Regions from separate parts of the Microbacterium sp. SSM24 genome, predicted to be linked through region 2. Evidence: predicted binding sites of a transcription regulator. Region 2 holds the regulator's gene; the other holds the start of a gene.
What was found. The regulator HspR, encoded in region 2, represses chaperone genes until heat shock. The targets are predictions, from matches to a motif close to AAGTTGAGTCNNNNNGACTCAACTT.
Positions count from the first base shown of each region.

Region 1: a site for HspR is predicted at 1,266-1,290, ahead of OL358_RS00800 (ATP-dependent Clp protease ATP-binding subunit). Genes of this name have one in related genera too.

Region 1 covers NZ_JAPDNQ010000001.1:179,910-185,694, forward strand. Annotated here, with positions in the region: gene OL358_RS00800 (ATP-dependent Clp protease ATP-binding subunit) at 1-1,248, opposite strand, end outside; gene OL358_RS00805 (class I SAM-dependent methyltransferase) at 1,465-2,301, shown strand; gene OL358_RS00810 (hypothetical protein) at 2,334-2,531, shown strand; gene OL358_RS00815 (ATP-binding protein) at 2,546-4,831, shown strand; gene OL358_RS00820 (aminotransferase) at 4,891-5,785, shown strand, end outside.
Region 2 covers NZ_JAPDNQ010000001.1:1,490,786-1,496,570, forward strand. Annotated here, with positions in the region: gene dnaK (molecular chaperone DnaK) at 1-1,325, shown strand, start outside; gene OL358_RS06870 (nucleotide exchange factor GrpE) at 1,328-1,930, shown strand; gene OL358_RS06875 (DnaJ C-terminal domain-containing protein) at 1,948-2,946, shown strand; gene OL358_RS06880 (heat shock protein transcriptional repressor HspR) at 2,961-3,446, shown strand; gene OL358_RS06885 (MmcQ/YjbR family DNA-binding protein) at 3,516-3,920, shown strand; gene OL358_RS06890 (DUF2252 domain-containing protein) at 3,995-5,395, opposite strand; gene OL358_RS06895 (AI-2E family transporter) at 5,487-5,785, shown strand, end outside.

The DNA of each region.
Region 1 (5,785 bases), 1.3 Mb from region 2:
GAGCTCGACCGCGGCGCGGATCGCCTCGTCGGTGTAGACGATGCCGTGGTGCTCCTCGTACGCGGGCTTGAGTCCGTGAAGGATCCGCACGGCGTCCTCGACGCCGGGCTCGCCCACGCGCACCGGCTGGAACCGGCGCTCCAGCGCCGGGTCCTTCTCGATGACGCGGTACTCCTTGAGTGTGGTCGCGCCGACGAGGTGCAGGTCGCCGCGCGCGAGGCGCGGCTTCAGGATGTTGCCGGCGTCCATGCCGCCGTCTCCGGCGCCGCCGGCGCCGACCACCGTGTGCACCTCGTCGATGAAGATGACGAGCTCGTCCTTGCGGGCGGAGATCTCGTCCATCGTCTTGGTGAGGCGCTCCTCGAAGTCGCCGCGGTAGCGGGTGCCCGCGAGCATCGCCGGAAGGTCCAGCGCGATGACCCGCTTGCCGCGCAGCTGCTCCGGAACGCCGCCGTCGACGATCGCCTGGGCGAGGCCCTCGACGATCGCGGTCTTGCCGACGCCGGCCTCGCCGACGAGCACCGGGTTGTTCTTGGTGCGGCGGCTGAGGATCTCGATCGTCTGCTCGATCTCGTCGGCGCGGCCGATCACGGGGTCGAGGTCGCCGCCCGCGGCGCGTGCCGTCAGGTCGGTGCCGTACGTGTCGAGCATGGGGGTGGCGGATGCCGCGGCATCCGTCCCCTCCGCCGTCTCGGGAACCGCGCTCGGCGTGACCGTCTCGCGCAGGCCCTGCGTGAGTGCTTCCGCCGTGACGCCGGCGCGCGCCAGCACCTGGCCGGCGGGGGTGTCCTGCGCGAGCACGAGGGCGAAGAAGAGGTGCTCCGGATCGACGTAGGTGGAACCCGACGACCGAGCGACCTGGAAGGCGTGGAACAGCGCACGCTGCACCGAGGACGTGATGACCGCGGCGTCCACGTCGGCGGGGGCGGATGCTGCGGGCAGGCGTTCCTCGGTGGCGCGCAGGATCGCGCGCGGGTCCGCGCCGATGTGCTCGACCGCGTCGCGCGCGGGGGCCTCCTCGACGAGGACGCGCAGCACGTGGAGGGCGTCCAGCTCGTGCTGTCCGCGCTCGAGCGCGAACCGGCCGGCGCGCTGCAGCAGCTCCTGCGTGCGCGCGCCGAGGAAGCGGCTCAGGTCGATCGACCGCTGTGCGCGCGTGCGCTCGCCCGCGAGGTACCGCGCCAGGAACTCGTCGAACGAGCTCCCGCTGTCGTCGGCACCGGCGGAGGGGGTGAAGTCTTCGGGCATTCTGGTTCTCTCCTGAGAAGTTGAGTCGAGCGGTGGCAAGTTTAGGAACTTGAGCACAGACGTATCAATTTCAACGATGACGGTCGAGGTGTATTCCCAGCCAGCCCGCGCCCTCTCAAGACGACGTGCCGGATCTCCGTGTGCTGCACGGATGTGCCCCGCCTCGGGACGCAGAACCCTGGAGGGAGTCCGAACACGACACGAATGGAGTAGGACATGACAGATCTGCAGACCACCACCATCGACGAGGCAGACAAGGCTCTCAAGGCGAAGCACCGCGCGATGTGGGCGTCCGGGGACTACCCGACGCTCGCGCACGACCTCATCTGGTCGCTCGGGCCCCGCGTCGTCGAGGCCGTCGATGTGCGACCGGGAGACCGGGTGATCGACATCGCCGCCGGCAGCGGCAACGCCGCGATCCCCGCCGCACTGCGCGGCGCGGACGTCGTCGCGACCGACCTCACGCCGGAGCTCTTCGGCGAAGGGCACCGCCGGGCCGAGGAAGCCGGTGCGGAGCTCGAGTGGCGTCCTGCCGACGCCGAGGCGCTCCCGTTCGACGCCGACGAGTTCGACGTCGCGATCTCGACCGTCGGCGTGATGTTCGCGCCGCACCACGAGCGCAGCGCCGACGAGATCGTCCGCGTGGTGCGCCCGGGTGGGCGCATCGGCCTCATCAGCTGGACGCCGCGGGGCTTCATCGGGCAGCTGTTCGCGGCGCTCAAGCCGTTCAACGCGCCACTGCCCGCCGGCGCCCAGCCCGCCCCGCTGTGGGGTGACGAGGACCACGTGCGCGCGCTCTTCGGCGACCGCGTCACCGACGTGAAGGCCGTGCGCGAGACCGTGAGGTTCGCCCCGTTCTCGTCGGGCGAGGAGTTCCGCGCGTACTTCGCCTCGCACTACGGGCCCACCATCGCGGTCTACAACCGCAACGCCGACGACCCGGCAGCGGTCGCGGCGATCGACGAAGCCCTCCGAGGCCTCGGCGACCGCGCCATCGCGGAGACCGGAGCCATCGACTCGGAGTTCCTGCTGTTCACGGCGACGGTCCGCTGACCGCCGCCGCAACCCGGAAGGAGGCGGACACCATGTCCGCATACGATCTGTTCGCCCTGCACCTGATGGAGCGGGAGACCCTGCACGTCGACCTCGAAAGACGTCGTCGCGTGCTCGAGCACGTCTCCCGCTCGCGGAAGGCGGAGCCGGATGCCGCGCCCGCCGCATCCGCGTCGGCGACGTCGCAGCGAGGCAGCGTACGGCGCCGCCTCCTTCCCGGGGGTGCGTGAGTACACTGGGCGGCGTGCTGGGGCCCGCACTCACACCGCGCGAACGCGCGGTGCTCGCCGCGGTGGAGCGGCGCCTGACCAACCCCGAGATCGCCTCGGAGTTGTTCATCTCCGTGCGCACGGTCGAGAGTCACATCGCGAGCCTGCGCCGCAAGCTCGGCGCCGACACCCGTGGCGACCTCATCGCCGCCGCGCGCGAGCTGCGCGAGACGTCGGTGCGGGTGCCCGCGAACCCGCTCCGGGGTCGCGGGCGCGACCTCGCCGAGCTCGCCGCACTCCTGGACGCGCACCGCTGGGTCACGATCGTCGGGCCGGGCGGTGTCGGGAAGACCCGCCTCGCCCTCGAATTCGCCCGCACGGATGCCCAGCGCACGCCGCTCGTGGTCGAACTCGAGCATGCCGGACCGGGCGACATCCTCGCCCGACTGTCCCGTGCGCTCGACCTCGAGGGCGGCCCAGGACGCGATCTCATCGGCGCGGTCGCCGTCGCCCTGTCCGCCCAGGACTACGTCCTCGTCCTGGACAACGCCGACCGGGTCGGCCCCGCGACGGCCGATGCGGTCGCCGGCCTGCGCGCGCGAGCACCGGGCCTGCGCGTCATCGTGACCTCGCGCACGGCACTCGGCGGCGTCGACGAGAGCGTGCACGTGCTGCGCCCTCTCGCGGCGAACGGCGTGGACTCCCCCGCTGCCGCGCTGCTCGCCGATCGCCTCGCCGCGACCGGGCACGCGCTCGACGCCCAGGAGCAGCAGATCGCAGAGCGCATCGGCGAGCGACTGGACGGCCTTCCGCTCGCGCTCGAGCTCGCGGCATCCGTCGCCCGGCATCTGCCGCTGGGCGAACTCGACCGGCGCCTCAGCGTCGATCTGGCCAGTCTCGACCGTGCTGTTCCCGAGGGGCGTCATCGCACGCTCGAGACCGCGTTCGACTGGACGTGGGACCTCCTCACCGACGAGGAGCAGGACGTGCTGCGGCGCCTCGGCGCGCTCCCCCGCACGTTCGATTTCGACCTGGCCGTCGCGGTGTCGCATCCGGGCGCCGAGAAGACGGTGCTGCGGCTCCTCGACCACTCCCTCATCGTGCCGGTGGGCGGCGAGCCGATCCGCTTCCGCCTGCTGGCGGTGCTCCGTGAGTTCGTCCACGCGCGCACCGATCCGGCCCTCATCCGCCGGGTGCTCGAGCGTCACGCCGAGGTCACCGAGGAGACGGCGGGCGCCTTCGCCGCGCGTGCACGGGTCGACGCGAGCCCGGAGGCGATGATGATGTCGGCGCTGCTGTGCCCCGAGGTCAATGCCGCCCTGCGCTGGTCGCTGGCCGCGCGCCATCCGGCCGCCGTCGCGCTTGCGGGAACGCTCGCGATCGGGGTCGAGCAGTACGGATCGGATGTCGACAGCGTGACCGGACTCGCGACGGCGGCCGACGACGAATGGCTGCGTGCCGAGGCCACGCCCCAGCAGCTGCTGTCGATCGGCACCGCCATCGCGTTCTACGACGTCGACCGCTCCGGCGTGCTGGCGGAGTACGCGCTGGCAGCGGCTCGCGACGACGACGGCCGGCGGGCCGCGCATCAGCTCGCCGGCTTCACCGCGGCGTATCAGGGAGACCGCGACGCAGCGCTCGCGCACCTCGACGAAGCAGAGCGCCTCGCGCTCGCCCTCGGTCTGGATTGGGAGCTGGGCGCCGTGCGGCAGTCGCGCGGCGTCGCTCTCCGAGGGACCTCTCCGGAGGAGCTCGCCGCGGCCATCGCGTCGTTCGAGTCCGCGATGCGCGCGTACGCGCGTGCCGGCGATCTCACCCACGTCAACAACGTCCGGTACATGATGGCGGCGGCGGCGGCCGACAGCCCGCTCCAGGCCGACCACGATCGGGCCGCGGGGTGGGCGGCCGAGTGCCGCGCCTACGCCGAGGCCACGCTCAACGACCACGAGATCGCGCATGCTCGCCTCGTGCAGGCGACGCTCGGGCTCGAGATCGCCGGGGAGCTCGGCGAGCTGCTCGATGCGTTCCGCCACCACGGCGACCTGCGCTGCGTCAACCGCACGCTGCTCCTGTGCGCGGACCGCACCACCGACCCGCGCGAACGTCTGCGGTGCCTCGCCTCGGCGCTCGACATCGCGCAGGCTGCGGGTGACGTGCCGCGTCAGCTCGCGGCGCTGCAGCGGTCCGTCGTCGCGCAGTACGACGTGGGCGACCGGTCCGGGGCGCTCGCCGCGCTCGACCGCATCGCCCAGCTCGGCGGTGTGGACGCAGCCGACGAGGCCTGTCCGCCGGAACTGCGCGCGGAGTTCGCGCGCTCGTGACCCGGGTCCCTGACCTTCCGGCCGGTACTCTCGATGCACACTCCCGACAGGACCTCGCCATGCCCCAGCTCCCCGCCGACGACGACGCCGGCGCACCCGCGTCCGCCGTTCAGCCGCCGCCGCCCGACATCGACGAGGCGGCGGCAGCGGGGATCGCCCGCGAGCACTGGGGCATCGTCGCCACCGCGCACGCGCTCGGGAGCCACCAGGACCGCAACTTCCTGCTCACACCCGAGGACGGACCGCGCCTGCTCCTGAAGGTCGCCAACCCGAGCGTGTCCGCGGCCGAGCTGGAGGCGCAGTCCGCTGCCGCTGTCCTGCTGTCGGAGCGAGCCGGATGCCGCGCCCCGCGTGCGCGCGCCTTCCCCGACGGCACGACCGCACTTCGCCTCGAGATCGACGGGGTGGCGATGTACGCGCGGGTGCTGGAGTTCCTGGACGGCACCACCCCCTCGGGCCACCTGTCGCGCCCCGTGGTCGAGGAGCTGGGCGGCCTCGCCGCGCGCGCCGCGCTCGCATTGTCCGCCCTCGAGGCTCCCGCGGCCGAGCGGGTGCACCAGTGGGATCTCCGTCACGCCCGCGCGGTCCTCGACGTCCTCCTCCCGTTCGTGGCCGACGACGCGCTGCGGGGGCGACTGGCGGAGGCCGCAGCATCCGCGTGGTCCGCCGTCGAGCAGGTCGCGGCCGAGCTGCCGATGCAGTTCATCCACGGCGACCTCACCGACGACAACGTCGTGACGGACGACCCGCTCACCCGCATCCCCGACGGGGTCATCGACCTCGGCGACCTCAACCGCACCTGGACCGTCGGCGAGCTCGCGATCACCGTGTCGTCGCTGCTGCACCACGACGGCGTCGATCTGCCCGCGGCGATGCGCGCCGTGACCGCCTACGACCGCGTGCGCGCCCTCTCGGATCCCGAGTCGGCAGCCCTGTGGCCGCTGGTCGTCGTGC
Region 2 (5,785 bases):
AGGTGGGCAAGGACGACGACTTCTCGACCATCCAGGTGCGCTCGACCGCCGGTGACAACCGCCTCGGCGGCGACGACTGGGACCAGCGTCTCGTCGACTACTTCATCAAGCAGTTCAAGGACACCACGGGCGTCGACGTCTCGGGCGACAAGATCGCGCTGCAGCGCCTGAAGGAGGCCGCAGAGCAGGCGAAGAAGGAGCTCTCCTCGTCGACGAGCACGTCGGTGAACCTGCCGTACCTGTCGCTCACCGACTCCGGCCCCGTCTCCCTCTCCGAGACGATCACCCGCGCCAAGTTCGAGGACCTCACCAAGGACCTCCTCGACCGCACCAAGAAGCCGTTCGAGGACGTCATCCGCGAGGCCGGCATCAAGGTCGCCGACATCGACCATGTCGTGCTCGTCGGCGGCTCGACCCGCATGCCCGCCGTGAGCGAGCTCGTGCAGCGCGAGGCCGGCAAGGAGCCCAACAAGGGCGTCAACCCGGATGAGGTCGTCGCCGTCGGCGCCGCCCTCCAGGCCGGTGTCCTCAAGGGCGAGCGCAAGGACGTCCTGCTCATCGACGTGACCCCCCTGAGCCTCGGCATCGAGACCAAGGGCGGCATCATGACGAAGCTCATCGAGCGCAACACCGCCATCCCGACCAAGCGCAGCGAGACCTTCACGACCGCCGACGACAACCAGCCGTCGGTCGCGATCCAGGTCTTCCAGGGCGAGCGCGAGTTCACACGCGACAACAAGCCGCTGGGCACGTTCGAGCTCACCGGCATCGCGCCGGCTCCGCGCGGCATCCCGCAGGTCGAGGTCACCTTCGACATCGACGCGAACGGCATCGTGCACGTCTCGGCGAAGGACAAGGGCACCGGCAAGGAGCAGTCGATGACGATCACCGGCGGCTCGTCGCTGCCCAAGGACGACATCGAGCGCATGGTGCGCGAGGCCGAGGAGCACGCCGCCGACGACAAGAAGCGTCGCGAGGCCGCCGAGGTGCGCAACCAGGCCGAGACCCTGTCGTACTCGATCGAGAAGCTCATCAAGGAGAACGACGACAAGCTCCCCGAGGACGTCAAGTCCGAGGTCCAGGGCGATGTCGACGCGCTCAAGTCGGCGCTGGCGGGCGAGGACGACGACGCCGTGAAGGCCGCGTTCGACAAGCTCAACCAGAGCCAGGGCAAGCTGGGCGAGGCGATCTACGCCTCGAGCCAGGCCGCTCAGCAGGAGGCCGACGCCCCCGCTGACGAGGCTGCCGGCGACAGCGGTGCGACCGACTCCGACGAGGACGTCGTCGACGCCGAGGTCATCGACGACGAGGAAGACAAGAAGTAGCCATGACCGACAAGGACTTCGACAACCCCGAGGTCCCCGGTGGCGAGGACCCGGAAGCGCAGGCTTCCGGGTCCGACCCGCAGGAGGGCCAGGACGCCGCGAACGGCGACGACGAGCTCACGGTCGACGACATCCTGGGCGCGGCTCAGAATCCGGATGCCGCGGCCGAGGACGCCGTCATCGCCGACCTCGAGTCGCAGCTGCTGAACGACCTCAAGCGTCTGCAAGCCGAGTACGCGAACTACCGCCGGCGCACCGAGGAGCAGCGCGAGGTGGAGATCGAGCGCGCCAAGGGCGCGGTGGCCAAGGGCCTCCTCCCCGTGCTCGACGACCTCGACCGTGCCGACAAGCACGGCGACCTCGACGAGGGCACGCCGTTCTGGGCGATCGCCGAGAAGCTCCGTGGCGTCGCCGAGCGCATCGGCCTGGTCACCTACGGCGCGGCCGGCGAGGTCTTCGACCCGCAGCAGCACGAGGCGATCTTCCAGGCGCCGACCCCCGGGGTCGAGACTCCGACGATCCTCGAGGTGGTCGAGACGGGCTACCGCCTGGGCTCGGTCGAGCTCCGCCCGGCGAAGGTCGTCGTCGCGGTGCCGGCCGAGTAGGCCGGGGAGGAGCATCCATGGCCAGTCAGGACTGGTTCGACAAGGACTTCTACAAGATCCTCGGGGTGTCCAAGGACGTCGCCGACGCCGACCTCAAGAAGACCTACCGCAAGCTCGCGCGAAAGTACCACCCCGACTCCAACGCCGGTGACGCGGCCGCGGAGGCGAAGTTCAAGGAGGTCAGCGAGGCGTACTCGGTGCTCTCCGACGCCGAGCAGCGCAAGGAGTACGACCAGATCCGGGCGATGGGCTCAGGCGCTCGCTTCACCTCGGGCGGGCAGGCAGCAGGCGGCGGGTTCGAAGACGTCTTCAGCATGTTCAACCAGGGCCGCGGCGGAAGCACGCGGTACCAGTCGGAAGACTTCGACGACATCTTCGCGATGTTCAACCAGCAGCAGGGCGGCGGGTTCGGCACGGGACGGTTCGGTCAGTCGACCGGCGGGTACCGCGGGTACGGCGGGCCTACGAAGGGCGCGGACGTCACCGCGCGCACGACGATCGACTTCGTCACCGCGACCAAGGGCGAGACGATCTCGCTGCAGGGCGAGGACGGACGTCCCTTCAAGGTGAAGATCCCGGCCGGCGTGTCCGACGGGCAGAAGATCCGGCTCCGTGGCCGCGGCCGGCCGTCGCCGGACGGCGGCGAGACGGGTGACATCGTCGTTCAGGTCACCGTGCGGCCGCACCCGGTCTTCACGCGTGACGGGCTGAACCTGCGCGTCACCGTGCCGGTCACCTTCACCGAGGCCGCACTCGGTGCGACGATCGAGGTGCCCACGCTGGGTGGCGACCCCGTCAAGCTGCGCGTGGCCCCGGGCACTCCGTCCGGCCGCGTGCTGCGGGTGAAGGGTCGTGGCGTCGAGACCGCGAAGGGCACCGGCGACCTCCTCGCCGAGGTGCAGGTGGCGGTGCCGTCGCACCTCGACGACGCCGCCCGTGAGGCGCTCGTGCGCTATCACGAGCTCGAACCCAAGGAGAATCCGCGCGCCGACCTCATGTCGAGGGCGCGGGGCTAGAGGATATGAGCGGCATGGGAGAGCAGCACGACATCGACGACGACGCGCCGATCTTCGCGATCGCCGTCGCCGCCGAGCTCTCCGGCATGCACCCGCAGACGCTGCGCCAGTACGACCGCCTCGGGCTCGTCGTGCCCGCGCGCACACCGGGTGGTTCGCGCCGGTACTCGCTGCGCCACGTCGCGCAGCTGCGTGAAGTGGCCCGCATGTCGGCCGAGGGCATCGGCCTCCCGGCGATCGTGCGCATCCTCGAACTGGAGGACCGCGTGCGCGAGCTCCACGGCCGCGTGCGCGACCTCGAGGACCGCGTGCGGGCCGAGCTCGAACGACGCCCGGGCGCGCGCGTCTTCGCGGCCGGCGCGACCGGCGCCGTCGTGACCCTCCGCAGCGGCACACGCGTGCGCCGGGCGACCGAGCTCGTGGTGTGGCGACCGCGTCACCAGCTCGAACAGGGCGAAGACGACGCGGATGCCGCGCCCGGCGGCGCTCGCGAGCGGTAGCAGCGCAGCATCCGTCGCTCCGTCCGCGCAGGGGTGGCGGATGCCGCGTCGCCGCGCCACGATGAACGCATGGCGACGCTCGACGACGTGAGAGAGCTCGCGCTCGCGCTGCCCGGCGTGCAGGAGCGGGTCGACGGCCACCGCGGCGGAGCGACGTGGCGCACCGACGCCGGGGCATTCGTCTGGGAACGCGGGCCGAGCAAGCCCGACCTCGTCGCCCTCGAGAAGCTCGGCCGGTCGTGGCCGGACGGCGTGGTCATCGGTGTGCGCACCGACGGACCCGACGAGAAGCAGGCCCTCCTCGAGACGTTCCCCGGCACGTTCTTCACGATCCCGCACTTCGACGGCTATCCGGCCGTGCTCGTGCGTCTCGACGAGATCGAGGTCGGACACCTCCGCGAGATCGTCACCGACGCCTGGCTGCTGCGCGCGCCGCGGCGCGTCTCGCGCGCCTGGCTCGACGCGCGCTCCTGACCCGCACGCTTCGAGTCGCCAAGACACGCTGACGACACGTCACGACACGCGGCGTGTTCTGGCGACTCGATGCGTCAGGCCGCGTCGACCCCGCGGTGGCGGCGGAACAGCTGCCAGTCGGCGCGAGACAGGTCGGCGTACGCGTACGACCACTCCAGGATCGCCTCGCCCGCGACGCGGCCGCCCCCGATGTAGCCGGCGACGACCGCCGCGTTGGGCGACTGCCCGTGGGCGCGCGCGAGTGTCGTGGCACAGGCATCCGCGTACCACCGGAACGCCGAGTCCTCGAGCGTGTCCATGTCGAACCCGCCCTTCTTGTCGTGGAACTGCCGCACATAGAAGGAGCGGTCGGCTCCGCCTTCCGCGGGCTGCCCCGTGAGGTGGCCCAGGAAGGGATCGGACACCGCCTGCAGGATGCGCTGCATCGCGACGACGCGGCCACCCTCGCCGTTGCTCGCGATGAAGCGGCTGACGGCCTCCGGCTGCTCGACGCCGCCGTACTCGATGAGCACGCTCTGGCCGGCCTCCTTCGCCTGCAGCAGCAGGGCGTTCTCGTCGCCGTCGGTCAGTGCGATGAGGTAGCACCGCGTTCCCACGCTGCCGACGCCGACCACGCGCCGGGCCATGTCGGAGACGTGATACTTCTGCAGCAGCACGCGGATGTCGATGTTCGCGGACTGCTGGTAGATCGCGACGTACTCGTTGATCCGATCCTCGATGGCCGAGTCGACGTGCGTCATCGTCGGCGCCAGCTCGGTGAACACGAGCCGGCCGGACTCCTCGCGCGTGGTGAGCTTGCGCACCGCGCGGTTCGCCGTGCGCTTCTCGGCATCCTTCACCGCCTGACGCAGCGCCTGGGCCGACTCGTCGTCGAGGGCGTCTTCTGCCGCGGTGGCATCGAAGTGGTCGTAGTACCGCTTGAGGGGGCTGCGCTTCGCCCCGTTCATCAGGGCACGCGCGTACGTGCGGACGGCGCCGAGCGCGGCATCCTTCACCACGCCCTTGTCGCGGTCGGTCGACTGGCCGGCGATCACGATGCTGGTGACGAGGCGCTTGACGTCCCACTCCCACGGCGCCCACGCCGACTCGTCGAAGTCGTTCAGGTCGAACACGAGCGTGCGCTGCGGCGAGGCGAACAGGCCGAAGTTCGACACGTGCGCATCGCCGCACGACCCGACCGTGAGCCCGCTGCCGGGTGACCGCGCGAGGTCGGCGGCCATGAGCGCGGCGGTGCCTCGATAGAAGGCGAAGGCGCTCTCCGCCATGCGCTGCGTGCGGATCGGCACGAGCTCCGGCACACGCACCGCGTCTTGCGCGTCGAGGATGCCCATCGGGTCGCGCTCTCCGTCGGGGAGGATCGCGAGGTCTTCGCGCGGCGCGAACGAACGTGCTGCCCGCCCGTCCTCGAGGTGGTCCTCGAGGCTGGGCGGTGCCGACCAGGAATCCGCCAGCGGGCTGACGTCATTCGTTGACATGGGCCCAGTGTGGCACTGCGCGGCGGCGCGCGGGGGGTGACTTCGGGATGAAATCCGGGGTCGCGGCGTGCGGCGTCGATACCCTGGCGGCGTGACCCGAGCCGTACCGCCGCCCGCACCTCCGGCGCTGTCGCCGAGCCTGCGGACCCTCCTCGCGCTCGCCGCGGCGGTGGTCGTGCTCGCCGGAGTGTTCTTCGCGCGGGAACTGGTGGGCCCGCTCGCGCTGGCGATCGTGCTGGTCGTGATCTGCGAGCCCGTGCGCCGCCCGTTCGAGAGCCGCGGCTGGCCCCGCTGGACCGGGACGACGGCGGTCATCGTGGTCGCCTACCTCGTGCTGGTCGCGATGGGCGCCCTCCTGTGGCTCGCCGGCACGCAGTTCGCGAAGCTGGT